DNA from 2 places in the Brevibacillus sp. HB1.4B genome. Region 1 is predicted to be linked to the other one. Evidence: predicted binding sites of a transcription regulator. Region 1 holds the regulator's gene; the other holds the start of a gene.
The links. Region 1 encodes Rex, which represses fermentation and respiration genes when NADH is low (regulators of the CRP and FNR family bind a similar motif). Its sites were predicted from a motif close to TTGTGAAATATTTCACAA; they were not measured.

Region 1 (15,808 bases):
AGAGGAGCAATGGTTAGAGGCGGTGCAAGCTTTTAAGACGTCTCTCGAAATCAAGCCAGAACAGGAAGAAGCCAAATACAACCTCGTGCTATGCTATTTAAGAGATGGCGATGCACAGGAAGCTTTGGACGAATTGGAACCGTATCTAGAAAAAAACGAGCACGATTGGGAAGCGCAGATGCTATGGCTGCGTGCTGCCAAATTACTGCATACGATGGACCAGACGGTGGAATGGAGCCCGCCTAAAGGCTTGCAACTGCCGACGCGCGATTTGGACAGCGATACTCTTCAGGAAATGGCCTCTTTATACGAAACAGTGGGCAATTATCACCGGGCACAAATTTGCTATCACTTTTTGACGGAGCGTTCCCCAAAAGATGGGTGGACGTGGCATGGCTTGGCCTGGAATACGTGGCTCATTGCAGGTACGAAGCGGGCATTGACGCTTGTCAAAAAAGCCATCAGTCTTGCACCCGAAAATGACGACTTTCTTTTTAGTTATGGATGGATGCTGTTGTTTGATGGAAGGGTAGAGGACGCAATCAAAGCGTTTCGGATCATGCTGGAGAAAAACCGAGACAATCGCCTCGGACAATCCGGGATGATTTCCGCATACGAAAAGCTGGGGGATACACAAGAAGCAAAACGGTTGGCAAAGTATTTCCTGGACGACGCTGAGCCATATGTACGTTCGTTAGGGTATTTTCATCTGGGAAGAATCGCGGTTGTGGAAGAAAATTGGCGCCTAGCTGAACAATATTTTCAACGGGCATTGCCATTCGCAGAACAGTTATGGGAAATCCCCATCTATCTGCAATTATGCGCAAGCAAGCTCGGTCAATCAGAAATGCAAACCGAGCTCGTACAGCCTTAAATGTACAGGAGAGCAGGAATATTTCCCATCGTTGCCGAATGTGAATGGGTGCGGATTGAATGTTTCCGCCCAGGTTACGAGGTGACAACGTTTGAATCGATTACTAGTTGTAGATTTTGAGACGACGGGAAGCCATCCACGCCAAGGGGACAGCATCATTCAGATTGGTGCCGTCGCAATCGATGATGGGCAGATTACCGAGAGTTTTTCCACCCTGATTCATCCAGGCCAGGATATTCCCCCATTTATTACCCAATTAACAGGAATTACCAATGAGATGGTTGCAGATGCTCCTTCCTTGGAAGAAGTGTTTCCAGATTTCTTGCGTTTATTGGACGGACGAGCTTTTGTTGCACATAATGCAAGCTTTGATCTCCAATTTTTACAAGAAGCCCTGCTGAGCCAGGGCTATTATGCGTTTGACGGCTACGTACTTGATACAGTGGAGCTATCCCGTGTTCTGTTGCCGATGCAAAATAGCTACAGACTCGGAGAACTGGCGTCTGAGCTGGAAATCGAGCACGATAATCCCCATCAAGCAGATAGCGATGCACTCGCAACGGCGCAGCTGTTTCTCCACTTGCTGGATATTTTAAAGAGACTGCCTCTCGTGACCATCCAGCGCCTGCAGATGCTCGTTTCTTCGTTTCGCTCTGATATCGAGGTTCTTTTACGTCAGATCGAGATGGAAAAGCTCATAGAGCTGCCAGAGCTGGATGGAACGCCAACCAAAAAGGATTCCTCAGACATGTGGGATGTTTATCGCCAGCTGGCCCTTCGGAAGCGAGAAGAAAAATTAACAGCCTCGCTAAAACGTTCCCATGTCGATGCGACAGTGACCAAAGTGTTTGCTGACCAGCTCGAGGATGTCTTGGGCGAAAACGGGCACATGCAGGCGAAAATGTCGGGATATCAACGCCGGGATGCTCAGGAAGCGATGATGCATGCGGTCTATGAGGCCATGGAGGATGGTGCCCATTTATTGGTAGAGGCAGGGACAGGTACGGGAAAATCATTAGCCTATCTCTTACCGGGGATCATTTGGGCTCATCACAATCAGCAGCAGCTGGTGGTCAGTACCAATACCATTCAATTGCAGGAACAGTTATTCCATAAGGAAATCGCTACCTTGCAGGAGTCTCTGCCGTTTTCCTTTACAGCTTCGACGCTAAAAGGCAGAGGAAACTACTTGTGCTTGCGTAAATTTGAACAAGCTGTGGACGAGCCTGTAGAAGGAAGCAGCCAAGAAATGCGCTTGGTCAAAGGACAGATGCTGACGTGGCTCACGCAAACCGTAACCGGTGACGTGGAAGAGCTGAGCATGCCTCCGAGTGGCCAACTGCTGTGGCAACAGGTAAAAAGTGACACGAGCTCTTGTTTGAATCGGGCTTGTCCCTGGTTTAGTCGCTGTTACTATTTTCAGGCGAAGGAACGGGCTCGCGATGTCGATGTACTCATCGTCAATCACGCCCTTTTCATCAGCGACTTGCAAGCGGAAAATAGAATCCTCCCTCCGTATGAAGTTGCCATCGTCGACGAGGCCCATCATTTGGAGGATGCCGCGACACAGCATTTAGGCAAACAGTTTTCAACCACGCAGCTTCTTTTCTTGTTAGATCGTGCATCAGTTGAAGAGAGTGGGGCAATTTCCCGCTTCGCAGAAGAGCTGCAAAGCTGGATGCCTGCGGTTGAAGAAGATGTCGCCACAAAGCTTCTGGAGTTGAGAAAACAGTCCGCTGCCTTACGTGAGAAAGCGCAGCAATGGACACAGCTCTTGTATGCATGGGCATCAGACCGTGCGGAGGAGACGACGGACGCCGGACGTGAGACAGTACGTTATCGGGTCGAATCATTTGTAGGTAAGCACGAGAAGATACGTAAAGTAACCAAAAAGCTGATAGAAGGGATGACTGCATACGCAGCGGGCATCGAGCAGCTTTTGCGAACGACTCCGCAAGAGGAAAAGCCACCATTTGTCGTACGCAGTCTACTGACAGATTTATTCGGTCTCATCAAAGACTGGCAAAATGTTGTGGAGCTGCTTCACTTCTTTTTACTTGAGCAGGATGGCGAGTATGTATATTGGATGGAAGTAGAGTCCCGTACAGCTCGCAAGCAAGTTCATTTGTCAGCAGCACTCTTGAAGGTTGCCGACTCACTGGCAGAACCGCTTTTCGCGCAGAAGCGGAGTCTGATCTTGACATCAGCCACTCTGACGGTCAAAAACAGCTTCTCCTACATCAAAAGCCAGTTTGGTCTCGACCAACTGCCCGAGGAACGAGTGCGTACCTTGTCACTGCCATCGCCTTTTCATTATGAAGAGCAGGGATTACTGTTGATTCCATCTGATTTCCCCGCACCAGGCAAAGAGAGTGACCACACGTATTTGGAGGCGGTCATTCAAGGGTGTGTTGATGTGGTACTGGCTTCGAAAGGAAGGACGCTGATTCTATTCACCTCCCACTCGATGCTTCGACTTGTTTACCAAGCGATGAAGGAACGGCTTGCGGATGCTCCAGAACCATATACGCTATTCGGTCACGGAATCGATAGCAATAATCGGAGCAAGCTGGTTCGTTTGTTTCGAAGCATGGAGAGAAGTGTCCTGCTTGGGACGAGCAGCTTCTGGGAAGGTGTCGATATCCAGGGGGAATGGCTGAGCAGTTTAGTCATTGTTCGCCTCCCGTTTGCTCCACCCAATCATCCTGTGTATCAAGGAAGGGCCGAGCTTTTGAAGACAGAAGGAAAAAACGCTTTTATGTCCTTGTCTCTTCCACAAGCCGTTCTGCAATTTAAACAAGGGGTGGGTCGATTAATTCGCCACCACTTGGATCGTGGGGTCGTGATCGTTCTTGACACGCGTGTGGTTGAGTCGAGATATGGACGCTCATTCCTTCAATCTTTGCCGCCATTTCAGATCGAAAGCGGTCCATGGCCAACGCTTCGAGAACGTATAGAGCCATTCCTTAGTATGCAATCCCTGTCAGATTCATAAAATGAAGCAATAGTCTCATAGGGATTAAGGTGATAAAATAAATGTTATGGAAAAAAGAGTGGCGTTGGTGGATTGTAGTTCTTAGTGCGATTTTCCTTTGCGCATGCTCGATTGATAGCCATTTGTATTTGCAAGAAGCAGCAGTGAAGATAGATGACCCGTTTGAAACAGAGACAGAGCAGGAATTTTCGGGTCTCATTATCACCTACTTGGCACTTCCGCATGGTGAGAGTACACTTTTGAGAATGCCAGGCGGCAAAACGATGCTGATTGATACGGGTACGGCAGATGATTGGCCCGTTCTCTCGGCACGCTTGGCAGAGCTCAAGATCACACGGCTCGACTATGTCGTGTTGACGAACGACCAGCCTGAGCATATGGGAGGCTACGCTTCATTGAGCCAGCAAGTGCTTGTAGATGCCGTCATTTTGCCCAAACTGATCGCATCATCGCTTCGCCATGTCGCGCTGCTTCGCTCCAACCAAAAACAGATGGAAGCAGAGCAAGGACAAGTACTCACTCTTGACCAAGAAATCTCCATGGAAGTTTTGCTCCCGGATGAACCGTTATTTTTATCGCCTCAGAACAATTCTCTCGTTTTTCGATTGACGCACGGTCAATTGCGATTTTTATTTATGAGCGCCGTGAATGAAAAAGCAGAAGAGCGACTGTTGGAACGGAAAAATGACAGACTGAAGGCGGAAGTGCTAAAGGTAGCAGGTCAGGGGAGCAATCAAGGCTCTTCGCAACCGTTTCTGACGCAAGTCGATCCACAGGTCGCCATTATTCAGACAGGCCGATCACGGGATCAAATGAAAGACGGTCAGACGGAAGTCATGGAGCGCTTGGGTGAGTCATGGGCCGAGACATACGTTACCAGCGACGACGGTTCCATTACCATTTTATCGAATGGAAAAGAATATCGGATTTTGAAGCAAAAGAATTAGGGGGGAAGACCGAACGTGGCAAAACACGAAAAGATTTCAGAAGCGGTCGTCCGTCGTTTGCCGATTTATCTGCGTTACCTCAGTTATTTGCAGCAAGTTGAGGTGACCACCGTTTCCTCCCAACAGATGGGCAAGAATCTTGATGTGAATCCTGCCCAAATCAGAAAGGATCTTGCAGCTTTTGGTGATTTTGGAAAAAAGGGAATCGGCTATGATGTCGATTATCTGGTGGAAAAAATCCGTGAAATTCTGAAGCTAACGGATGAAATCCGTGTCGCTTTGGTCGGAGCTGGGCATTTGGGCCATGCCATTAGTAACTACAACGCTTATTTGAAAGATAACATGCGGATTGCGGCCATCTTTGACAATAATCCAGAGAAGCAGGGCAAAAAAGTCGCAGGTATACCCATTCAGCCTTTATCAGAGCTGGAAGAAACAGTCGTCGACAAGCAAATCAAGCTGGCGATTATTACGGTACCGGCACCTGCAGCGCAATCCGTATGTGATCAGTTGACTCAAGCGGGTATCAGGGGGATCTTGAATTTTGCCCCTACGACGATTCGCGCAGGAAAAGATGTTCGCATTCACTATGCGGATGTGACGTCCAACCTGCAAAGCTTGGCCTACTATTTGACGTAAGAATGGAGTGTATACTATGAAAAAGACGATCCTCATTCACGCAACAGTCATTACCGTTAACGATACGAATGAAGTCATTTACGATGGTGCCGTAGCATTCGAAGGCAACAAGATTACGTATGTGGGCCCAACTCCTGAGGACCTGTCGGAAGCGGGATACGATGAAGTCATCGATCAAAAAGGTGATTACATACTGCCTGGCTTAATCAACACGCATGGACATGCTGGTATGTCCCTCCTACGCGGTTATGCAGATGATTTGCCGCTGCAACAATGGCTTGAAGACAAAATGTGGCCATTGGAGGCGCAATTCACGGGAGACACAGTAAAATGGGGTACCCAGCTGTCGCTTATCGAGATGATTCGTACCGGTACCACTACGTTTGTGGATATGTATGATCATATGGATGTCGTGGCGAAGGAAGTCGATACTGCTGGAATGCGTGCTCGCCTTTGCAGAGGGATGATTGGTCTGTGCTCCGAAGAAGAACGTCAAACAAAGCTGAAAGACGCGACTCTTTTTGCAAAAGAATGGCATAATCAGGCAGACGGGCGTATTACCGTCATGATGGCACCGCATGCGCCGTACACGTGCTCGCCAGAATTTATTACCCAAATTATCGAAAAAGCCGATGAGCTTTCCTTGCCGCTTCATATTCATATGTCTGAAACTGCTTGGGAAGTCGGTCAAAACGAGAAGGACTACGGGCTTCGTCCAGTTGCGCATTTGGAAAAGCTGGGAATGTTCAATCGTCCAACACTCGTCGCGCATGCTGTTCACCTGACGGATGAAGAAATCGACATTTTGGCAAAATACAACGTAAGAGTTTCTCATAACGTAGTGAGCAACCTAAAACTGGCTAGTGGTGTTGCGCCAGTTCCTAAAATGTTGGCAAAAGGTGTAAGCGTGTCCCTGGGTACCGACAGCTCTGCAAGCAACAACAATTTGAATTTGTTTGAGGAATTGAAACTCGCTGCGATCCTACACAAAGGTGTGAACAACGATCCAGTAGCGGTTCCAGCAGAGGAAGCACTTCGCATGGCTACTCGTTATGGTGCAGAAGGGGTATTCCAAGAGGAAACACTCGGAAGCATTGAAGTAGGCAAGCAAGCTGACTTGATCGTGCTGGATAGCCACCAAGCCCATTTCCACCCGGCACACCAACCGGTTTCACACGTGGTGTACGCAGCAAATGGACGCGATGTGAAAGATACGATTGTAGCGGGTAAATTCTTGATGCGTAATCATAAGCTGTTGACCATCGATGAGGAGCGCGCGATTTATGAAGCAAACCGCGTATTCCAAACGTTAAAACGGTAAAAGGCTCCTGTCAGGTGGGGGACAGGAGTAAGGCAGTGTAGGTGTAGGTAGGGGAATTGGATACTACGACGTTCCGTTGTTCATTTTTGCCACAGCTTTTGTCAGGAGATGATGGCGAAAATGAAGAGTGGGTGTGTGCGACCATTGACGCAAGGGAGACGACAATCCTGCCCAGGAGACGCGGTATTCCTGTAACAGAAACCCAAGTATGTCAGGAGATGTGGTTTGTTGCGAAGATGTCACGCGCTCACCTCCTCGGGGTGTATATGTAGTATGACCGCCCGACCCTAAGGTATGATTAGCAACTTTTCCGTGTCGTTCTAAAACCTTCCCGTATAGCATAGGCTAAAGACAAAAATGGGACAGGGGGGACGACATGTACATCCGGCCCAAAATGCTGTGGTGGCTCATTCCTATCCTACTCGGTCTATTTCTCCTTGGGATTGTATTGGGGACAGTAAGTCGATCAGCCAATACAGACAGCACTGATACTGCGGCTGCGGTCAGACAAACAGCAGGAACAGAGCAGACAGCGACGACGGTAGCGGAGCTTTTGGAGCAGATCACGAAGGACGAGGAACGCTCATTTCTGGTATACATGCAGGATCAGACCTTGCATGGGCGATATCAAAATGAGCAATTTCAGCTCACAGGAGAAATCGGTGGCCACCAGCTTGAAATAGCCAGAAAAGATGGGCAACCAGTATCGGTGCGAATTGATGGCCAGATACAGGATCATGCCGCACTGCCGTATGCGATGTTCACCCCGCATGAGCACGCAGTATTGCTCAAGGGAGTTTTGCAATCGGTTAGTCCTGAACGCCTTGAAGATACTGCAGGGCAAGGATGGAGTGGATATCGGATAGCGGTTCCACCAGAGGAAGTCTCTTCGTTATTATCGATGTGGTTAGGTCCATCCTTCCCTATTCAGGATTTGTCTTCGAACGTAACAGAGGGAATGAAAGTCAATTACCAACTATGGTACGAGTCAACTACGGGGCAGCTTCGCCAACTGGAGCTGGATTTGCAAATGCAAACGGCAGTTGGAGTGAAGAGAGACCAGCTTCGATTCCGATTGTAATGTCAGCCACGTAAAGGAGTTACTTTGCTGTGTTAGTACGAATTATCCTATCAATCGTAGCCGTCATTTTACTTACGGGAGCTGGGTTCGCCTATCACCTGACGGCTTCTGTAGCAGGAGAGCGTAATCAATTTGAGGAAACCGTTCGTCAGTGGGTCCAGGATCGCACGACAATCACGGAGATTGAATCCATTGATGAATATCGAGGCAAGGAGAGCTACGCTGTCGTCATTGGGAAAAATAAGGCGGGTACACAGGTTGTAGCATGGATGACCGATCAGAAAGTTAGTTTCGATCGAATGGATCTAGCTGTTCCTAAAAAGAATGTAGAAGAGGCGGTTTACAAGTCATTCCCGCAATCGGAGATCACTCATTTGGTTCCTGGTCTCGAAAACGATAAGAAATTTTGGGAAGTCACTGTCAAAGACAAAGACGGTCGTTTTCACTATATTCACTATGATCTATTCACAGGTGCTTTGTTAACCTCATACGTGCTCGCGCCAACCTAATACGCTTGCTTGACGACAGGCCTTTTCCTTATGGGAGAAGGCCTGTTTGGCATTCCATCCAACATCTGTATAAGAAATTGATATACTCATATGATATACTGGGGACGTTGCAGAGAGAGAAAACGAGAACGATATTTATGGGGGGAGTAGCCGTGCAGTTGAAAAAGAGCGCAATTGGATTATCTTTGGTGGCAACCTTGGCACTCCTGTTCGGAGGATGGTTCTTGTATCAAAAGATGGAGATTGAGGAGCCAATCCGTGCAGAAATTGGACAAATGCAGTCCGCCACATTGGGTAATTTGGAGATCAGCAAAGATAAAATTCAAATAGATGTAACTGTTACAAAGCCTGACACGTTTCCAGCAGAATATCGCAATTTGCTAAAGGAAACACAAAAGATCGCAGGGGAAAAAGAAGTGGTCATTGACATAGACAATCAGTCGACAGCGATGAATGATATATGGCAGAGCGGTCAATTTGTGTTTACAGAAGCAGTGGAACTGCATGAATATAGCCGCATTCCAGCCCTCGTGGAACAATGGAAAAAGGGGAATCAGCTGGACGAAGCATCTGCATTAATGGATGACGAGAACATTTATGTTTACTTGAAAAAAGGAACGGCGGATTTCTACACCATCATCCCCCGTTCCATTGAAAAAGAGGTGACGGCACGTGCGTAAGGAAGTACTGATCGGCGTCGTACCTGCACTGTTTATTTTTCTTGTTTTTCTAGGTGTAAATATTACGCCATTCTTGGTGTTCGGAGCCGTACTGGGGGCGATTTACTTTCTGCTCATCCGTCAGCAAAATGGACAAGGCGGGAATGTCGCCCTCGGTGGGAAAAGAAAAGCAAACAAGCATGAGCTGCCGAAATCGGACGTGCAGTTTGCCGATATTGGTGGACAGGAACGCGCTAAAAAAGAACTGAAGGAATCGCTTGATTTTCTCGTGTATAAAGACAAAATTGAGCAGTACGGGATTCGCCCGATCAAAGGTGTTCTTTTGACAGGTCCTCCTGGTACGGGTAAGACACTGATGGCGAAAGCAGCAGCGAACTATACAAATTCTGCCTTTGTGGCGGCATCAGGTTCGCAGTTTGTAGAGATGTACGTCGGTGTCGGTGCACAACGCGTTCGTGAATTGTTTCAAGAAGCGAAGACATTGGCAGAGAAAAATGGGCAAGACAGCGCGATTATTTTTATCGATGAGATCGATGTCGTCGGTGGAAAAAGGGACGGTCAACAGCAACGTGAATACGATCAGACCTTGAATCAACTGTTGACGGAGATGGATGGTGTAGCTACGACCGACAAGCCGCGGATTTTAGTCATGGCAGCTACGAACCGGAAAGACATGCTCGACGCAGCGTTGTTGCGTCCTGGTCGTTTTGACCGTCATATTAGCGTTGATCTCCCAGACAAGCCAGCACGCGAGCAGATTTTGACCATTCATACGGCGAATAAACCGCTTGGCGAAGACGTCACACTGGAAAAAGTGGCACAAGAGACATTCGGTTTTTCTGGCGCACAGCTGGAAAGTGTAGCCAATGAAGCGGCTATTTACGCCATGCGTGACCGACTGGACAAGATCACTGCGAAGCATTTTGCTTATGCCGTGGATAAGGTCATGCTCGGAGAGAAAGTAGACCGACAAGCATCAGAGGAAGAGAAGAAGCGTGTTGCGCTCCATGAATTGGGGCATGCCATTGTCAGTGAGATGGTGCGACCAGGCTCTGTCTCGCAGGTCACGCTGAGTCCACGTGGCAAAGCACTAGGGTACGTCCGACAAAATCCAATGGAAGACCGCTATTTGTATACCAAGGATGCGATGGAAAAGCAAATCATGGTTAGCCTTGGAGGAGCCGTAGCGGAGGAAATCTACTACGGTGGACGCAGTACTGGATCGAAGAATGACTTCGAGCAAGCGCTGGGAATGGCACAGGAAATTGTACAAAGCGGTATGTCGGATCTGGGGATTGTACATTTGCAATACGTGGAGAAGAGTCGTATTCATGATGAGGTTGAGCGTCTGCTGGATGGGTTGCTCGTAGAAACTCGCAATCTTTTGAGACAATATGACTCCGTATTCCAAACAGGCTTGTACACATTGATGGAAGCGGAAGTTCTGCAAGGCGATGAATTCAGGACGCTTTTGTCACAAACAAAAGAAGAAGTTGCTGTATAAATGAAGATAAAGAACCTGCTAGCCAACGGGAGAGTTGGCCAAGCAGGTTTTTTTGTGTTGGCTGGAAACTTAGGCCAATAAGGATGAAACAATTTTGTAGACACGGTGCCAAATAGGGAAATGGATGAATATCCTACAAGAGTGATACGGGAATGAAATCAGGAGGCAAGGAGACCCTATGGCCAATGTGAACCGGCGAAAAGCAAACAAAAGTCTGAGTAAAACCTTTAGGCAGACCATGCACGAGTTACCGCTCTCATATACATCATCACCCGATCGGGAGTGGATGGAAGACCTCGAATTAAATCTGCTTGAAAGTAATTTGGAGAGCGATCAGAGAATACCTCCCCTCTCTGCTGCCACACCGAAAGAGCAACAACAACCGATTCCCAAAGTACCCAAGCAGGACCTATCCTCCAAACAGGACTCGTTTTCCAGACAGGATTCAACTTCCAGACAGGTATCAAATTCTAGGCAGGATACAACTTCCAGACAGGTATCAAATTCTAGGCAGGATACAACTTCCAGGCAGGATACAACTTCCAAGCAGGATACAACTTCCAGACAAGTTTCAAATTCCAGACAGGTTTCAAATTCCAGACAGGATACAACTTCCAAACAGGATGCATCTTCCAAACAAAGCTCAACTGCCAATCCGAACTTTTATTCGAAGGTCATCAAAGACCGAAATGATGATCGTGTCCAATCATTTGTCTATACAGACGACTTGACAGATCAATCAGTGACCACTGAAAAAATTGCGAACCGTGCCATTGACTCATCCAAGATTAAGCAAGGCGCCGTGGATAATTCGATTTTGAAGGATTATGCCGTGGACAGCAGCAAACTCGCGGACATGAGCGTAACCTCCACCAAAATCGCACCGCATGCGATACTGAGGGATCATCTGGGGCGGGGAATCGTAGACGGTGAGCATTTGCAGGATTATTCGATATCCGCGCAAAAATTGATCAACCATAGCATTACGTCGGAGAAGTTAGCTGATAAAACCATCGACTCCATGAAATTTGCCGACCACTCGATTCAGAGTAAGCATATTCAGGATCAAGCCATTACGAATGACTTGATCCAGGATCAATCGATTACCACGGAAAAAATAAAAATGGGATCCATTCAAACAAGTAACCTAGCCAATTATGTGATCAACACAGTGAAGCTTGAGGATGGAGCAGTCACAGGAGATAAATTACGCGATGGAGCAGTTACTTCGACGAAGATAGACGAGGATGCAATTGAGTCTCAACATATCCGTGAAGGCTCCATTTACCGTCATCACCTCACTGAAGAGCTAATAGCTGGCAGTAATATTAGCGCTGGCAGCATCACGAATCATCACATCGCATTTCAGGCCATTTACAGCCAGCATTTACAGCCAGAAGCGGTGACCAGTGATAAAGTGGGGCCAAATGCGATTTCGACTGAGCATTTGAGCAACAACAGTGTCACGACAGAAAAACTCGCCAAAGAATCAATCGGTAGTACACATTTACAAGCTGGCAGTGTCCTATCGAGCCACTTGCAAGATGGGATGCTGACGTCCAAAAAAATTGGGGATCAGCAGGTTACCACTGGCAAAATAGCCGACAAGGCTGTCACTATCGACAAATTGGCGAACAAGAGTGTAGGAGAGAAACACTTACTCGACGAGAGTGTGAGTTCACGACATCTGATTGACGGGTCCATTCGTTCAGAAAAGTTGGCAAGAAGATCTATAGAAGAACATCATTTGGCTGACAGACTCATTGGGGGCAATCATCTACGCGAATACATCATCCACACGCAACATCTGCATGACCACTTGGTGACCACCTCAAAATTGGCGCCGGAATCTGTTTCCACAGACAAAATTTCAGATCTAAGCATTACGACAAGCAAAATTGGAGATGCCGTCATCACAGCCCCCAAAATAGCCAAAGATGCGATCAAGACACGCCATCTGGGCAGAGCAGCCGTCACAGGGGAAAAGATCGCCGAAAAAGCAATATCGTCTACACATCTCAACAGTCATATCATTCAAAATGAACATCTCCAGGGTAACTCCATTTCCAAGGAAAAATTACAGGAAGGCAGTGTCACCCGAGAGAAAATAGCTGACCAGAGCATTGATGCGAGCAAGCTAGATAGCCATTCGATTCATGGTGCTCATGTCATAAAAGGCAGCTTGGATGGAACTCATATTATGGAGGGGACGCTCAAAGGAAATCATCTTGTCGCCAGAAGCATAACAGAACAGCATCTGCAAAACCGGATCATTACGCAGGAAAAACTGGCAGAGGACTCCGTGACCGGTTCCAAAATTGCGCCCAAAGCTGTCTCTACGCTTCACATTGAGAATGAGTCGATTACGGCTGAGAAGCTGAGCTTTCCGGTCATTGAAACGCATAATCACGTAGGAGTAACCTTTCAACAATACGGTTTCGTCCCATTCAGACTTTCTGCCACGAGCAAGTCCACAGATGTGACCGTTCGTTTGCCACAGCCATATGCGGATACACATTATTGTATGGTGGCGATGACAAATCAACCGGGGATATATACGTCGCTCAAATACACCAAGAGGACTTCAGCGATCATCACCGTGTTTCGCAATCAAGAGGGTCAAGAAGCGACTGGTGTGATTCACTGGATCGCGATTGGAGAAAAAGGAGTAGGTGTCCCACACGAAATATTGGAATGGTCAACGGAGAGGGAGCAACTGGAGACAGAAGAAGTCGACGAAGATCAGATCGAGGAAGATCAAGACATGGATGATGAAGACATGGATGATGAAGATACCGATGATGAAGATACCGATGACGAAGATACCGATGATGAAGATACCGATGATGAAGACACGGATTATGAAGACGCGGATGATGAAGATACGGATTATGAAGATACGGATTATGAAGACGCGGATGATGAAGATACGGATTATGAAGATGCGGACGATGAAGACATGGAAGATGAGGACATGGACGAGGATGACATGGATGAAGATGAAGATGAAGAAGATACGGATGAAAATGATCTCGAGCAAGATTATTATGAAAGTAGTGAAGAATACGATAGCGATATCGAGCATGATAAATAATTCGGTAGGAAACAACAATGGGGCGAGTGGATGATTCAGAAGCGGGGAGGCCGATGTTGAGATCAGGTCTCCCAAATGTACATTAGTTTACATAATAAATTTATGGTTAACATTATACAAGGAGACTTTCATTGAATTTGCAGGCCCCCAATAGTATAATTATCAGGTATACTTAGTCTGTATTTGCGTGGCATGGTAAATGGAGGGAATCATTCAATGTTGACGACGATTGCCCGAATCGGGCAGCATGTTGGACAAGAAGTACGCCTGGGATGCTGGTTATACAACAAACGCAGCAGCGGCAAGATTCAATTTTTGCAGCTCCGCGACGGCTCCGGCTTCATCCAAGGTGTAGTAGTAAAAGCGGAAGTAGCGGAAGAAGTGTGGGAGAATGCATCGCAGCTCACACAAGAAAGCTCACTTTACATAACCGGTGTAGTTCGTGCGGATGACCGCGCACCAAGCGGTTACGAACTGACAGTAACAGGTGTGGAAATTATTCAGATCGCCCAGGAATATCCGATTTCCTTGAAGGAACACGGTGTTGACTTCCTCATGGACCATCGCCACCTGTGGCTGCGTTCTCCACGTCAGCGTGCAGTCATGGCTGTGCGTTCCGAGGTGATTCGCGCCATGTATGAGTTCTTCCACGAGAACGGTTTCGTAAAAGTAGATCCACCGATTTTGACACCGACCTCTGCGGAAGGTACCACCAATCTGTTCCATACCAAATATTTTGAGGAAGATGCGTATCTCTCGCAGTCCGGCCAGCTTTATATGGAAGCAGTTGCTATGGCGTTAGGCCGCGTTTACTCTTTCGGTCCAACTTTCCGTGCCGAGAAATCCAAGACACGTCGTCACTTGATCGAGTTCTGGATGATCGAGCCGGAGATGGCTTTCGTGGATCATGAAGAAAATCTGCGTATTCAGGAAGCGTTTGTTTCTCATGTGGTACAATCCGTATTGAAAAACTGTGAGCGCGAACTGAAAACGTTGGAGCGCGATACCACAAAACTGCAAAATGTAACAGGGTCGTTCCCACGCATCTCTTATGATGATGCGATCAAACTGTTGCAGGAAAAAGGTAGCGAGATCAAATGGGGAGACGACTTTGGGGCACCGGATGAGACGATGATTGCGGACCACTTCGACAAGCCTGTTTTCATCACTCATTATCCTACCGAAATCAAAGCTTTCTACATGAAGCCACACCCTGAACGTCCGGAAGTGGTTCTGTGCGCGGACATGATCGCACCAGAAGGCTACGGCGAAATCATCGGGGGTAGCCAGCGGATTGATGATCCAGAACTCTTGGAGAAACGTTTTGCTGAGCATGAGCTTTCGGAAGAGGCATATCGCTGGTATTTGGATCTGCGCAAATACGGTACAGTTCCTCACTCGGGCTTCGGTTTGGGTCTGGAGCGTACGATTGCATGGATTTGCGGTCTGGATCATGTGCGTGAAACGATCCCATTCCCACGCATGCTGAATCGTCTCTACCCATAGAGAGTTCCTTTATCACTGAATGATCTACACCCTGTTGCGCGAGGGCAGCAGGGTGTTCCTATTGTTTGACAGCGCGTTTTACGCACTCCCTTGTTATTCCAACCCAGAGGTGAATATGCGTTATGGACTCCCATATATTGCAATTGTTGCAAGAAGGAGCAACATCCGTCTCCAACCTTCTTTTGAAAATGTATAAGCGTATGTCATTGACTGATGACGAGATGATGCTACTGATTCATCTGTTATCCTTTCAGCAGGAAGGGAATCGATTCCCGACCTTAACCGAGCTGGAGGAACGCATGTCCATGACGAGCAGGAAATTGATTCAATCTCTACAAAAGCTATTAAAAGAAGATTGGATTACGATAGATGAGTTTATCGATCCTCAGACTGGCATGCGTCATGAGCAATACAATTTGACCCCTTTGTACAAAAAGCTGTACCAGACCTGGCGGGAGCAGCAAGCAGACCCGAGAAGCATGGAGCCCTTTATGGAAGTGGCCGTTTCTCTGGATGCCGAACCTGTTGCCATTTACGCTCGTTTTGAACAGGCATTTGGTCGCCCGTTAGCGCCATTTGAATTGGAGAACATCCACATGTGGACCGAACAGGACGGCTATCAGGAAGAATTGATATTGACCGCTTTGCGTGAGGCTGC
Region 2 (15,808 bases), on a different contig from region 1:
CCTATCGAACGTCTGGAAGTGATCTTGTCGAGCACACCAGAGGGTACTACCCCAGACTTCGGAGTTGTCCATGTAAACGCAAGTACAGGAGAGCTGATCCGCATCGACCTTCAAAACGGACTCTCCTCTTCGAAAGGAATAGGTGATGAGGAAGCGATCAAAAAAGGCAAGGAGCACCTCAAACTTTTGTTTGGAAAGCAAGCAGAAAAATACAAGTTCTCACAGATCCTCTCCTCTACTGTCCAGGATAACAAGACACAGATTCTCGTGATTTACACTTCTCCGGATCATTACATCAACGTGACCATGGATCGTGTCGGCAAATTAAAGGCTATCCAAAAAGATATCTACCCCAAAGCAGAATTAGAAGACAAAAAAAATAAGAGGGACCTTTCATCCAATTAAAAAGAGACGGTTCTGCCGTCTCTTTTTTGATGCTATGAAACCAACCTTACAACCCCGTAATATTTTGTAAGGTAAATCAATTTCCCATTTCTCTCCTATCGATTACGATTCTCCTGTTATATGTAAAGGAGGATCACTAAAAATGAATGGCATGGAAATCAACATTCACTACTTTCGCTTGATTAATGACTTAGGAAAAGAGTATCCAGCTCTCAATCCTGTAGCTTTTTACGTAGCAGAATATACGGTGTTTATTCTGGCGTTGAGCGCTTTGATGTATTGGTTTACGAGAAAACATGAGAATCGCATCATGGTCGTTTGTGCGACGTTTACGTTTGTCATCGCCGAGCTATTCGGGAAAGTAGCCGGAAGCTTTCATGCGAATAATCAGCCATTCGCAGAGCTTGCTGACGTCAATCAATTGGTACAAAAAGCGGTCGACAATTCGTTTCCCAGCGACCATACGATCCTGTTTTTTTCCTTTTGCATGACCTACTGGCTTTTTAAAAAGACAACGGGGCCACTCTGGATGCTACTTGCTGCTTGTGTCGGCCTCTCTCGCATTTTGGTAGGCGTTCATTATCCTGCAGATGTCATCGTGGGTGCCCTGATCAGCATTGGGTCTGCCTTGGCCGTCTATATGATTGTGCCGAGATTGAGCTTTGTCCATACGCTACTTGCTTTGTATGAAAAAGGAGAGCAAGCGATCTTGCCAGCCAAATCGAAGACGAGAGACTTTTGATTCACCACTATGTCTCTGTCATCGTTCCACCATTAACATGCAATACCTGGCCCGTGACATATCCCGAATCATCCGAGGCCAGGTAAACATAGGTCGGAGCGAGCTCAAACGGCTGCCCTGCGCGACGCATCGGTGTGTCGACACCCAAAGTCGTGATGTACTCTGCGGAATAGCTGGATACTTGCAGCGGCGTCCAGATTGGACCGGGAGCAACTGCATTCACCCTGATACCTTGCTTGACCAATTGAAGGGACAGCGAGCGGGTAAAGGAGACGATAGCCCCTTTGGTTGCTGAATAATCAACCAATTGCGGATGACCAGCATAGGCAGTAACCGATGCTGTACTAATGATGGAACTGCCTGGCTGCAAATGCGGCAACGCCTCTTGTGTGATGTAAAAAAGGGGGAAAAGGTTGGTGCGAAACGTGTCTTCCAGTTGCTCGCGGCTTATATCGAGGATGCTAGATTGTGGAAACTGTACACCTTGATTCAAGACAAGCACATCCAATTTGCCGAAACAGGCAACCGCTTGGCGTACAACCTCCCGACACCAAACCTCGTCGCGCAAGTCTCCCGGCAGCAGCAAACATTGCCCTCCGTAATATTCAACGACTTGCTTGGTCTCCTCGGCGTCAATGTGCTCATCCAAATAAGGAATCGCTACAGCTGCCCCCTCCTTCGCAAACGCAACGGCTACAGCACGGCCAATCCCACTGTCTCCACCAGTTATGATCGCTACCTTTCCCCGAAGCTTTCCGCTTCCGATATAGTCAGGATTATCGAAAATCGGTCGCGGGACCATCAAGTATTCCATCCCCGGTTGTCGATCCTGATGCTGCGGCGGAAACGTGAGGGGAGTCTCTTCGCAAGTAGTTTTGTAACTGTAATATGGGTATCTCGGATACATGAAAAATACCTCCTGTACGGATTCAGTCGATATCGCCATGATATTCGCCTACCCTTCACCGCGTGCGCCGTGTACGCCATCAAACCTCCCCAGTCTGTCGAGCCGATCAAGGAAAATGACATGTATGTATGACATGACCTTTTCCCATTATGGAAGCAACCATTTATGAAACAATCATCTTAATGAACTGAAGAATTAGAGGAACTCCTTGTACAGGAATGTCACTCAGAATCAAAACTCCCGGCTGGACAACATATAAATTGGGAGGCTGTAACATTCCATTGATGAATAGATTCACAACAGAAACTTCATTCGGGTCCAGAATGCCGGAAGTACTGAATGGCATGACAGCATCACTGTTGGTATACATGTTTTTGGCTCCATCTGAAATGGCCGTATACTGATAGGTTTCTGTTCGTATTAAACCAGGCGTACATGGACATGGAGGACAGGGAGGACACGTTGGGGAGGGTTTTACTGGAAAAATCCCGGGACAACCTAATGGCGCGACGATTTGCAGACACTGTCTCCTCACTGTGTATGACTGTGTGACATTGCGCCTCATGAAATCACTCGTCCTTTCTCGAAGTGCTTCGACCGTTCACTCCGATTTACACACATGAGTGAACCCCAGGCACATTTCATCCACCTGGGGCCACCAACCTATTCACCTTAGTTAACGACAAATTCTACAACTATGGGTGTACCACCGTTTTCGGCATTTCCATCTGGAATCGTGATCGCTGTCGTTGTGATTGTGGAAGTATTACCTGCCTGAAGCACTCCATTGACGTAGAGATTGTAAAAAGCAAACGTACTAGGAAATGCTGTCGCAGCAACGCCAGTGTCAGTGGTAAATGCAGTTGCAGCAATAGCAAACGCAGCACCAGTACCAGTTCCAGCACTCATCGTGGACGTAAATCTCAATGAGGTTAGATAAGGTTTTATAATCGGCACTTTGAACACCCCCTCCTCTATTTATTCCCTACTAGTTAATGATTGGTTTTATCCGATTGAAACCGACAAATGACAGTAGAAACATGCACATTTTCCCTCGAAAGAATATGATTGGAAAACAAAATCACCCCCCTACTTTTTCAGTAGGAGGGCGCCATGATTTTTACTCTTGAAACAGTACTCGTAACTGCTCTTTCTCTGCGTCACTCAATACGTATTCTGCCATCGGGAACAGCACACTCTCTTCTTTAAAGAAATGCTCCAAGAGTATTTCTACTGACTTCAGCAAATGAGTGTGGACAGCTTCTACTTCAACAGGTTCAGACTTTTCCTTTTCTACGATTCGCATGAAGGACATCAGGCTTTCATGAATAAGATCATGCTCTTCCTCCATGGCAGCAATCGGTCCCATCTCCCGTTCGATATAGTTAGCCATCAGGGGATACAGGTCTTCCTCCTCGCGTCTGGAGTGTTTCTCCAGTTCGGCCCGAAACGAGGACGCCAGCTCATGAAGCTCTGTTAAGCCTTTTTTTCTTCTAGTAGTTTCTGCTGTAGTTTTCAGGTTATTTGCTAGATGTACGAGCTCATTCATCTGCTCAGCTAATGATAGGTGCTCCTCTTTCAATTTTTCCAGAGCTGGACACAGCTTCCTTCTCCCTTCAAACTCCTGCATCATCCCCATACATCCTATAGGCGGTGGTCCCATTACAATCCCTCCATCTACTAGTGGGAGTTAGTTACCAAAAGAAATGCAATACGCTAGCTGTCCCCGATTGTCCCTAGCAACCATTTGAATACAGTCATCCTCTTGCGAAAAAACAACCGGTCCATTCTGGATGGGAATCGCCACAAACTGGCAAGGATTAAAATAGAGTCGCAGATGCTCCTCATCCTCCGTGATCTCCCATTTTGCCAACTGCCTTTCCAAGAGAGCCGGACTGTGTGGTTCGGCATTATCCGCCAAATCTTGAATGAGTATCCCCATCTTTTTATCCACCAAGGCAGGCAGCTCTTGGTGAAGCTCAGCAATCGTTCTCTTACTAGGATTCATGGTCACTGATCACACTCCCTTCCCCAGATTATTTCCCTTGTTCTCTTCGATCTCGCTGGTCTTTTCTAAATACCATCCATGCCAGTGGGAACAACACTACCGTTGCACCGCTGAGCAATAGCACCTCCATATATCGCTGTGCAAAATACATATTGACTGTGTACTGGGTGCAAGCAATGCTGGCGAACAAGATCAATGCTAATAGGATGACACCTCTATAGCTGCTCTTCATATCTCTTCACCCCTACAGCGTATACGGCTCCATCTTTCTCTTGAAGCACAATTTCCGGAAGTGGTCTTCTTGGGGGACCAGCGAGCGGATTACCTGTGGCGATATCAAATTTCCCATGATGACAAGGACATAGCAGCTCTTTCTCATCTCGGTCCCAAAATACCGGACAACGCAGGTGGGTACATGCATTTTGGTACGCCTTGTATTCCTTTTCCTTCACATATACGAACAACGCGCTATCATGCTCTCCTGGATAAGCAAACTCGATCGCATCTCCGGGTTTTATATCGCTGAGATTCGCGATTTTTTGTGTGGGATACGACTCGCTGGATGAACTCATCAGCTCCTTGGCAGCTAATGCCCCCCATGGTAGAGTAGATGCCGCGAAAAGCCCGGCTGCTCCTACCATTGTTTTCATAAAACTCCGTCGATCCAGACTACGCTCATTGGAACGATTGATGTTATGTGTATAATTGTCATCCTTCAACGGAATGGGGCGGGTTTTCTCGTTCTCCATAAGGTATTTCTCCCCTCTAGAATAGCTTCTGTTTGCCCTGCAGAATGCCAGGCAGGCTAATTTTCACATTGGTTTCGCCTTCCAGCACATCCGGGTCGTGGCTGGCAGTCCATTTGCCATTGGCCAAAGGAATCTGTGCCCGTTTTTCTCCCAGCTCTGCTTCCTCAATCCACTGCAAGGTGTTTGTCGGGCAAACCGAAGCGCACATCGGCGGGATTCCCTCTTTCGTACGGTCGTAGCATAGATCGCACTTGTACATGAGATTCTGTTCTTCATCAAATTTGGGAATTCCATAGGGGCAGGCAATCGTACAATTTTGGCAACCGATGCATTTCTCTACCAAAGCTGACAATACGGCCCCATTATCTGCGATTTGAATCGCCTGAGCAGGACAGCTGCGGGCACAAGCAGGATTAACACAATGGAAGCACATGAGAGGAATCGTTTGTCTGTTGATAAACGGGTCCACATCCAGTACGTAGTTTCGGTTTCGGTTGTCGTGACCTCCACACTGTGTACATGCCGCCAAGCAGCTTCGACAACCGATGCAATTGTCCATTTCGATGTATAAGACTTGTTTACCCATGGCGAACTCCTCCATGCTTGTGCTTGATGATTTTCGCGGCGCACGCTTTAAATTCAGGCATTTTGCTGTAAGGGTCCAATGCCGGATTGGTCAGCAGATTGATAGACTGCGCTTTTCCCCAATGATAAGGAACAAACACCGTATCCTCTCGAATCGCCTCGATAACTTTCACGCGGTACTGCGCCTCGCCTCTTCTCGTTTTCAGAGTAACCATCTCATCGTGTTCAATACCGTAACGTGTCGCTGTTTTTGGGTGAACCTCTAGCAGAGGATCAGGATACATGTCCTTCAAAAACGGGATTCGTCTTGTCTGGTTCCCGGACAAATAGTGGAACACAACTCGTCCCGTCGTTAACCGCAAAGGATATTCTTCATCCGGCTCCTCCGCTGGCGGACGGTAAGGCAGCGCACATATTTTGGCTTTGCCATCTGGGTGATAAAATTTTTTATCCAGGAATAAATGGGGCTGTCCCTCGTCACCCTCCTCGCGGCACGGCCAGAAAACACCATTGTTTTGATCAATTTTCTCGTAGGTGACCCCGTAGTAGTCAGCTATTCCGCCTTTGGAGACCTGACGTATTTCATTGAAAATATCCTCGGGAGACTTCAAGTGAGTAAAGAATTGTCCGCGCCCCATTCTTTTGGCGATTTCTATCTGAATCCACCAGTCAGGTTTGGATTCTTCGAACCATTCCTGTGCCTGACGATGACGAATGATGCGACCTTCGAGATTGGTAGTCGTTCCATCGTCTTCTGCCCAAGTCGTAACAGGAAGAACGACATCGGCGTATTCAGCTGATTCGGACAAGTAAAAATCGCAGCAAACCATAAAGTCCAGACTTTTCAGGGACTCTCGAACATGGTTTAGATTTGGCGCACTCACAACCGGGTTGGAGCAGAGTAAGTATAAGCTGCGTATCGTTTTATCCTTCATCAGCTGGAACATCTCATAGGCAGAGACACCTTTCTGCGGCATCTCTTCCGGGGAAATGCCCCAGGCACATGCTATTTCACGCACATGTTCAGGATTATCGAGCTTGCGGTAGCCAGGCAATTGATCGGCTTTTTGCCCGTGTTCCCGCCCCCCCTGACCGTTTCCTTGACCAGTAAGGGTTGCAACACCTGATTTTGGACGTCCTATCTTGCCTGTGACGAGCGACATGTTCGTATAGGCCGATACGTTGTCCGTCCCTTTCGACTGCTGTTCCACACCACGGCAAAACATCACAATCGCATCGGGTGCCCTCCCGAAAATGTCGGCAGCCCGCACAATCTTCTCCACCGAAACCCCTGTTATTTCGCTGACATACTCCGGTGTGAAGGTAGCAACCACTTCTTTTGTTTCTTCAAAACCATTCGTATGATTTCGAATAAAGTCTTCATCCATATGCCCATTCTTGATCAGGAGATGAACGATTCCGTTTGCCAGTGCCAAATCTGTACCGGGCCGCAGATCCAGGTGGATATCAGCTCGACGTGCCAAAGGCGTTTCCCGTGGATCGGCTACGATCAGATAACCGCCTCGATTTTGTACTTCCCAAATACGGAACATGCTGGTTGGATGACACTCTGCCGCGTTTGAACCGGCCAAAAACAAGCAGTCTGTTTGATGAATATCCGTCCAGGGAACGGTAGAACCGCGATCAATCCCCAAGCTTCGATTCAATCCTGCCGCAGCGGAGGACATACAGAAGCGGCCATTGTAGTCAATATAGCGGGTTTGCAAGGCGACCCGTGCAAACTTACCTGTGAGGTAACATTTTTCGTTCGTCATGGAAACGCCAGAGTAAACAGACAAGGTATCTTTGCCATAGTTGTGTTGCAATTCCTTGAACCTGGAAACGATCAAGTCAAGTGCTTCCTCCCAGGACGCTTCCCGAAATCCTTCCGCCGTGCCTTTTAATGATGCATCTGTTCGAATCAACGGCCGCTGTATCCGATCTGGATGGTTCACCTGCTGATAAGCCGTCACCCCTTTTGGGCACATCTTACCCAGATTGACAGGGAAATCGTACCGTGGCTCCACGCCGATAATCTTGTTCGTCGTTGTATCTACACGCAGGTTCATCCCGCATTGCATACCGCAGTAGCAGCAGTGCGTGCTGACCAATTTCTCGTTTGGATGTATCTTATTTTCAATCACTTTAAAAAATTTATCCTTTGGCATGTTGATTTGCCTCCCTGGCATTGATCTCGTGCGTAGGAACTCCTGTGAAACGGAACATCCGGTATTTTCTGCGGCACGGCAAGCAAAGTTCAGCCAAGTGGAATCCTTCTTCCATTTGAAAAGCCATTTCGTTTTTACCCAGTACATTGATCACATCTGCCGACTGTTCCGCAGAAACAAACTCATTGCTGCACACTTTGCACTTTTTCATTTCCTGCTCGCCATAGTGTTCGCGATAATTGCGTGCAAACACACTCATCGGGCGGAACGGTATGTGAGCCAGTTTTCCGAATGGCAGATAAATCAAGGTCACAATCACTGCGAATTGATGTGTGACGGATATAACCGGGTGCCCAAAGCCCCCTAAGAACATGTTGCTTGCAGTTAACATCAAGCCTGTCACACTGATAAACAGTAGCAGGTATAAAGGTAAAAAGTCGTAGACAAAGGATTGTTCAGCCCGTGCTTGCATGTTCTTGAATCTGCGATACAATGCCATGACTGCTCCACCGATGACCATAAAAGCAGTAATGTTCAACGCGTTGTAAAAGAGAAAAGCAATCCAGCCATCTGCTTGTACTGTCAGAATATCCACACCCATGAACACGACCTGATAGTAGCCGTTGTCCGTCATCGTGAAATACATCCAGCCAAAAACTAACGGAAAGGTGACAAACGCGGCCAAGATGCATCCCCATCCCAGCAAAATGTGCTGAGTCCAGCGGTACCATCCCCGATTCCAAATAAAGCGATAGATGGCCAGATGATCTACCGTTGTATTCGCCGTGCTTTTACGAAAGAGAAGTCGTAACCCCTTTTTCAAAATGACATTCGTTGGCGGGCGATCTGCCCACGCAGAAAATCGGTATAGGAAGCCACCAATAAAGACAAGAGTCCCCACCATATAGCCGTAAAGCGCCAGATCAATATGAGTGAAAAAACGTGTTCCCACGTAACTTAGGACGAACAAGCAAGCAATGATGATAAAAGCACGCTTCGCCACCTTGGAAGCAAATAGATAGTTCATACAACACCCTCCCTGCTGCTGCTCATTTTTTCCTTTCGCTTGAGGTCATTGTAGCAATGACTCGTAACCCAGGTTGTGATTTACCTCACACCCCTGCCACAATCAGGACGATTTCCTCTTCCCAAACCATCAATTTCGGATGATATAATGAGTTACCTTTGTATCCTTGCTGTAGGAGGGACCACATGACCGGAAATGGCACAACGTTTGTACAGCAGATTTCTTCCGATTTTGTGAATAGCCTTGAAACGTTTTCTGTTAGGAAAAATTTCGTTCCCGGAGCCGTTCTATTTTTGGATGGTGAAAGAGCCGATCAGCTATTCTTAATTTCGTCGGGCCAAATTAAGCTCACAAAAAACACGAACGATGGAAAAGAACTGACGCTGCAAGTATTTGGTGCAGGAGAGCTAGTCGGCGTCTCCGGGCTCTTCGAACAGGAATTGACGTACACCTCCACAGGCACCATGTTGATGGAGGGTGAGATATGGATCATCCCGCGACAAGGGTTGGAAAAAATGCTCATCAAAAACGGTCAATTTTGCGTAGACTTCCTGCGTTGGATGGGATTGATGAACAGACGGATGCAGTCTAAATTTCGGGATTTGCTACTCAATGGCAAAATCGGCGCCTTGTATTCAACGCTAATCCGCATGAGTAACACGTACGGCAAGCCACACCCCGAAGGAATCCTCATCGACCTTTCCCTTACCAATCGTGATTTGGCACAATTCATTGGCCTGACACGAGAAAGTGTCAACCGGATGCTTTCCGATCTGAAAAAACAGGACACCATTGATCTGCTTCCTCAGGGGTTTATCTTGATTAAAGACCTTGCCTATTTAAAAGAAGCCATTTTTTGTGATGACTGCCCTCCTGATATTTGCCAAATGTGAGCAAACTCTACATACATATCTACACGAAAAAAGTCCTGGACTTGTCCGTCCAAGACTTTTTTTCATAAGTGATTCAAGCTTCTTTATCCATGTCTTTGCTCCGCAAGCTCGCTGAACATGCCCGCATAGTACTCAACATCTCCTGCATCGTCCAGAATCGCGCTGATCGTTAACCATTGGAGATACTGATCCCCATTCTTCCGGCGATTCCAGATCTCTCCTTGCCAATAGCCATTCTTCTTGATCGAGTCCCACATCTTTTGATAGAAGTCGGCACCCTGTCTGCCTGATTTTAAAATATTGGGTGACTTGCCAATCACCTCATTCATCTCATAACCGGTCACTTTCGTAAAAGCATAGTTCGCACTTTTTATGACTCCGTGTGTATCGGTAATCAGTATCGCCTCTCCCGTCTTTTCCATAATGGTGGCGGCGAGCTGCAGCTTTTCTTGATAAAACATCCACATCACCAAGACCAAGCTTGCCAGTGCAAACTGCGATAAAGCCATGAAACCGATCGCGTAATGCCCCGTCAGATTAAACAGCAGCGTTAAGATCAACGGCGGGAAAAATCCTCCTAATCCCCCCATGGCAGATACGATCCCATTTACAATCCCCGCTTGTCGTGAGAAATACATCGGCACTAATTTGAACACAGCACCGTTACCAATTCCGGCACATATCGCTACCAACAAGCACCCTACCGTATACATTAAAATCGATGGCGAAAACGATAAGACAATACCAGACAAGGCGAGCCCGGCAAACACAATCATCAATGCCTTGAAGGGGTTCCACCTATCACCTAGCCATCCTCCCAATGGTCTCGCCAGTGTCGCCAAAAGAATGAACCCTGCAGTTCTCATACCTGCATCTACTTTATCCAATTGGAAATGGCTCACTAAAAAATTCGGGAGATACACGGTGAAAGCGACGAAGCAACCAAATGTAATAAAGTAGAACAAACTGATTAACCATAGCTTTTCGTTTTTGTAGACACTCTTGATCTGCTGACCAAGAGGCGTCACTACCTTCGGTTCATTTTTATCCCCCATCAAGAAGGTAAGTACAGCGAATCCCGCAAGCAATAATAGAAACATCTGTACAGTACTTGCCCATCCAAACGATTTAGCCAGAACTGGCGCTGCAAAAGTGGTTATCGCTGTACCAATATTCCCCATACCGTAGATTCCGTTTATAGAACCATGCTTCTCTTTCGGATAGTATTTAGGGAGAGACGTGACACCAACGGAAAACACCGCTCCACCTATCCCCAAAAATAGCCCGCCGATTAACAAATCTGTATAAGTGGTCGCCTGGCTAATATAAAAAACAGGAGCCAGCAGCAAGAGAAAGCTTATGCTAAATAATATTCTCGCGCCAAATCGGTTACTCCAATATCCTACGGGGATTCTCAGCAACGATCCAAGCAAGACTGGAATCGCTGTCACCCACGCCACCTCGCTTGCACTCATGGGTACGGTTTCTTTGATAAAAGGCATGAGCGATGACAGAATGACCCATACCATGAAACCGACCGTAAGACTTAACGTCTGTAACGGCAACTGCCATTTTCGTACCATAACAACACCCCTCAACTTGGGAATCTTCTTCATCCACTATGATAAGAGGCAATGTTTTTTCCCGTTGTGATTTTAATCACAGCCTCCTTCCAGGCAATCCGCTTATAATCAAAGCGAAATCTTGAATCGAAGGAGTGGATTATACATGTTTTGTTATCAATGTGAACAGACTCCATCAGGTGGTTGTAAGGTCATCGGCGTTTGTGGAAAGAATGAAGATCTTGCGAGTATTCAGGATACCATTATTTTTGCTTTAAAAGGAATTGCCGCTTATGCAACACATGCTCGTCAACTAGGCTATATCGATCCTGAAGTAGATGGGATTACACAGGAAGCTCTCTATTTTACATTGACGAATGTGAATTTTAACTTGGATGAACATTTGCAAATGGCCATGAAAGTAGGCAAAGCCGCCATCAAAGTCATGGAGCTTTTGGATCGGGCTCATACGGATCATTTCGGAGTCCCGCAGCCAATCACAGTCTCGCAAAATAAAATAGAAGGAAAGTGTGTCATTGTTACGGGGCACAATCTGTTTGCTCTCGAAGAGCTGTTAAAACAGACAGAAGGTAAAGGAATCAATGTGTATACGCATTCCGAAATGCTGCCTGCACATGGCTATCCCGAACTGAAGAAATATCCTCATTTGAAAGGTAACATCGGGAAAGCATGGTACGATCAACGTCAATTGTTCGAGAAATTTCCAGGTGCCATACTCGCTACAACAAACTGTGTGATGCCCATTCGAGGCAGCTACGCCGATCGTTTCTTTTCGTATGATATAACCGGATTGGAGAACGTGACGAAAATTGTAGATAACGATTTTGCGCCACTCATTGAAAAAGCATTGTCTCTTCCTGAGGCTTCCATCGAATCGGAACTGACATTGACGACCGGGTATCATCACAAAACGGTCCTCGGCATCGCCCCTGAAATCATTCAGGCAGTCAAGGAAGGAAAGATCAAACGCTTCTTCGTCATCGCTGGTTGTGACGCTCCTGGCAAGGGAGGCGAGTATTATCGTGAATTGGCTACGTCCTTACCGCCAGAAGCAGTCATTCTTACTACCTCCTGCGGAAAATTCCGTTTTAACGATGTAGATTTCGGCATCGTGCCAGGTACCGACATCCCAAGGTATATCGATTTGGGACAGTGCAATAACTCGGTTTCTACCATTACGATTGCAGCTGCATTAGCCGATGCCTTCGAATGTGAAGTGAACGAGCTGCCGGTAAGTATCGTTCTTTCCTGGTTTGAACAAAAAGCGGTTGCCATCCTGCTCGGTCTGTTTAGCCTGGGGATACAAGATATACGGATTGGCCCAAAATTGCCTGAGTTCATTCAGCCCGGTGTTCTGCAAGTACTACAAGACTTGTTCCATATCCAATTGATTGGTGATGCCCAAGAAGATATGAATCAAATGCTGGGAATCACTCAGTAGGCAAAATAGAAAAAACGGCTGGCAGAAGGTTAGTTGTAAGACTAACCACTGACAGCCGTTTTTTTCATTCGCGATTGCTCATTTGCTTTCTTCACGTTTTAAAAAACTGATCCATTTTCCTGTGTGTGCGTCGACAAATCCTTTATCTCCGCTGAGGCGGTAAACAAGCCGCGGTTTTGGTTCCTCTACCTCGTTAAAGTCTTTATCCGGTAGCAAGTAGTAGAGTTCGAGCGATTTTTTTGCGGCTTGCTCCGTTTTTTTCGCAAAGGCGAGGTCTACTCTCTGCATGTTATTGTCGAGAATAACGGGCGAGGGAAGCTCGTCATCCCCTATATTACTGTTGCCTGAGTACGGGTTGACAGATACTTCAAATCTTGCGTTCTTAATCAAAAGACCATTTTTCAACCATCCAAAATGCACTTTATAGTCCCGCCAATTCGTCTCCTTCCCCCTCAGACCTCCATCATACGGCTGTGGATCAAGCATATAAATATCTGCCAACTGATCACGGAGCGTCGTTTGCAGGAGATGGATTGCGCTTGCCTCCGCTTGCTCACGGGTAAAACCTCCGTCTTTCTGACTCCCCGCCTTTGGAGCTGAAGCAGAGGGCATTTCCTTCAAAATCTTGATCGGTTGCTTTGGTTTCGCCACCGCCCCTTTGCCATCGATCATCACGCCTGAGATCGCATCTACCATTTGCGGATCGGTTGGTAGGTAATCGTAGACCAACATGTATTTCTCCTCATGATCTCCACTAGAAAAACTCTTATAATACATGGTTGGCTCCGTTTTTTGTTCCAACAGCTCGCGCGCTTCCTTTTCCGATATGATTTGGCTTGCGTCAGGCAACTCCCCCTCATACCATAATCGATTGAATCGCAGAACCTTTCCGTCTCCTCGCATGGTTACAGTGATCCCATTGTCCTTAAAAGGAATACCATTCTCTACTCTCTGAAATTTAAAATAGTACGTTTCCGAATTGTTGCTCTCGAAATCGCCTTCTTCTAGCAATGTTAGCTTCGCTCGTTCCTCTAGAGGAATGACTTTTGTGAGAAACTTCATTACTCCCTCAAGAGCGATTTGCTTTCTATTCGCTGTAGCAGGGCCAGGGGCTTCGCTGTGCTCGCCATGGTATTGATATCTCAACAGATTCCCTGAGACAGGATGAATTACATACATGATACTTGATTGATCTGATTTATTCCAAATAAGGGACCACCCCGCATAGGGTATATAGTCTTCATACGGTTCGTAGTAGTTCCCATAGCCATACTCATAACCTTCGGGGATAGTCACCCATTTCTTGGCGTATTCAATAGCCTCTTGTTCTGAAAGAATCTTTTCTGATTTTTGTTCAGCTGCCTGTACCAGTGTACTCTCATCTGCAATATTGCCTAGTACGAGTAAGGATAAAAGCAAGAGAATCGACAATCGTTTCCAAAATCCTTTTGTACTCCTTTGCTTCATACACATGTTCCTCCTCTATCTATTCCCATTGATTTCATCGGATCATTGCGGATTTGATCACATTCATGTTTTTCCATTCTTTGTTAACTCTATATCAATATACATATTTTGCAAAAGATAAAGAAGCAGATTTACATCGGCTATTGCAAATCATCTGTTATGAGGACTTATTCTAAGCAGAATTCCTTTCATTTGAAACGAAAAAAGAGACGGTTTCCCGCCTCTTTTTCCTCGACCTTGCCTTGTTATTTCTACCATTCTGTTTCCGTTTTGTGTTCAATGACGCGTAGGACTTTTCGCTCAACTGCTTTCATCATTTGTTTCAGTAAATCATCGCTGATTGTTACTTTATTTTTTCCATCTTGAAGTTGTCTTTCAGCCTGTGTTTTTGCGATCACATCAATTACTTGTTGTTTCGAGATATTTTTAGATGCTGCAACCTCTACAACAGATTTCCCTTTTGCTATTTCTTCTTTTAACTCTGTCGGGCTCATTTTTAGTAAAGAAAACAGTTTTTCATCGTTTAAGAAGTTATCAGCAGTATAATCAGGTTTACCATCTCTAGAAAAATAACCTTCTACTTCCTTGTTTGATGGTGCAGGAGCTACCGGAGAAAGACTAATGGTATTACCTTGAACAAATGCTTGGTAACCCCCTCCTTCAAATCCTTCTGATCCCTTCTTGGTGTAATTCAAGATAAATGTTTTTTGATCTGGATTGTCCATTTGCTCCATGGCAACCTCGTAATCTTTGATGTTGCCATACAATTTATCAATGAGCTGATCTACCTTTGCCTGGATTTCCTGATCCGGTAAAGTAATGAGCGCCTTCTCCTTAGGCTCCCAATTCTCTTGAGTCAGGTCTTGAATCTCACCCGTAATACCGTTTGTATGAAGAGTAAGCTTTTTGCCAGTTCCTCCTTTTTCCTGCAGGACGATGCTTAGTTGGACCTTTTTGGTTGAATCACTGGAGTCTCCAAGGTAGCTCGCATCGATAATCTCAAACGATTTTGCTTCGGGAATTGCGCTGTACAACTTTTCAAGTGCTGCCTTGCCAACCTCATCAAGCTTGACTTGTTCAGAAGTCATTGGTGCTCGAGTAAGCATGTCAATCACCACAGGGGCCGCAAATGCAGCGGTTGGAATCAAAATCGCAGCAGCAACTAATCCACCAATTAAACGTTTTTTCATCGTTATTTCGCTCCTTTTTCGTTGCAAATAGTGAGAATAGGATTGTTCTATACGTTTGGAAATGGCCGGCGGGCACTCCATCGTTTCTGCCTCTTCGTGCAGATGTTCACGGATTTTATGTTCAATAGTCATTGATCTTTTCCATCCTTTCCAGGGGGAGATTCCCGAAGTCTTTTCTAAGCGCCTGGAGGCCAGCATGATATCTGGACTTGACTGTACCCAACGGAATATCCAGCAACGTCGCAATTTCCTCAAGAGTATAGTCGTGATAAAAGCGGAAGATAATCACTGTCCGCTGTTTGTCGGTCAGTTTTCGTATGGACTGGGATATCAGTTGGTTCCTCCCATCCATCAACGCAGTATGTTCATCCCAATAAGACTCTTCCCGGGAGAAGGAACGGATCCGCTCAAAAATGCGGAATCTCCTCCAGCTCTTGACCCGAAATCTCTGCACTTGACGGATTACCAGGCCATGCAGCCAGAACTGGAAAGGACGGTTCGTATCGTAATTAGCAAGTGAGGTCCACATTTGCATATAGATTTCATTCATAACATCTTCCCGATCCTGCTTTTGATCCACCAGAAAGGAGACGGTCCGGTATACGTCCTGAAAGGTAGCATCATACATCGTATGAAATGCCTG

Region 2: a site for Rex is predicted at 11,132-11,149, ahead of hcp (hydroxylamine reductase). Genes of this name have one in related genera too.

The regions. Positions count from the first base shown of each region.
Region 1 covers NZ_JABSUT010000001.1:267,629-283,436, forward strand. Annotated here, with positions in the region: gene HP398_RS01470 (tetratricopeptide repeat protein) at 1-874, shown strand, start outside; gene dinG (ATP-dependent DNA helicase DinG) at 966-3,869, shown strand; gene HP398_RS01480 (ComEC/Rec2 family competence protein) at 3,911-4,816, shown strand; gene HP398_RS01485 (redox-sensing transcriptional repressor Rex) at 4,832-5,455, shown strand; gene HP398_RS01490 (amidohydrolase) at 5,472-6,776, shown strand; gene HP398_RS01495 (hypothetical protein) at 6,840-7,019, opposite strand; gene HP398_RS01500 (hypothetical protein) at 7,153-7,857, shown strand; gene HP398_RS01505 (cell wall elongation regulator TseB-like domain-containing protein) at 7,887-8,366, shown strand; gene HP398_RS01510 (hypothetical protein) at 8,519-9,046, shown strand; gene HP398_RS01515 (AAA family ATPase) at 9,039-10,550, shown strand; gene HP398_RS01520 (WIAG-tail domain) at 10,729-13,644, shown strand; gene asnS (asparagine--tRNA ligase) at 13,861-15,150, shown strand; gene HP398_RS01530 (DnaD domain-containing protein) at 15,273-15,808, shown strand, end outside.
Region 2 covers NZ_JABSUT010000005.1:312,012-327,819, reverse strand. Annotated here, with positions in the region: gene HP398_RS14975 (hypothetical protein) at 1-405, shown strand, start outside; gene HP398_RS14970 (undecaprenyl-diphosphatase) at 548-1,147, shown strand; gene HP398_RS14965 (SDR family oxidoreductase) at 1,155-2,054, opposite strand; gene HP398_RS31185 (DUF4183 domain-containing protein) at 2,218-2,619, opposite strand; gene HP398_RS14955 (DUF4183 domain-containing protein) at 2,727-3,011, opposite strand; gene HP398_RS14950 (hemerythrin domain-containing protein) at 3,175-3,687, opposite strand; gene HP398_RS14945 (hypothetical protein) at 3,745-4,062, opposite strand; gene HP398_RS14940 (hypothetical protein) at 4,091-4,294, opposite strand; gene HP398_RS14935 (Rieske (2Fe-2S) protein) at 4,278-4,811, opposite strand; gene HP398_RS14930 (4Fe-4S dicluster domain-containing protein) at 4,828-5,397, opposite strand; gene HP398_RS14925 (molybdopterin oxidoreductase family protein) at 5,390-7,564, opposite strand; gene HP398_RS14920 (hypothetical protein) at 7,551-8,591, opposite strand; gene HP398_RS14915 (Crp/Fnr family transcriptional regulator) at 8,777-9,484, shown strand; gene HP398_RS14910 (nitrate/nitrite transporter) at 9,568-11,067, opposite strand; gene hcp (hydroxylamine reductase) at 11,213-12,508, shown strand; gene HP398_RS14900 (YcdB/YcdC domain-containing protein) at 12,587-13,975, opposite strand; gene HP398_RS14895 (hypothetical protein) at 14,227-15,297, opposite strand; gene HP398_RS14890 (sigma-70 family RNA polymerase sigma factor) at 15,287-15,808, opposite strand, start outside.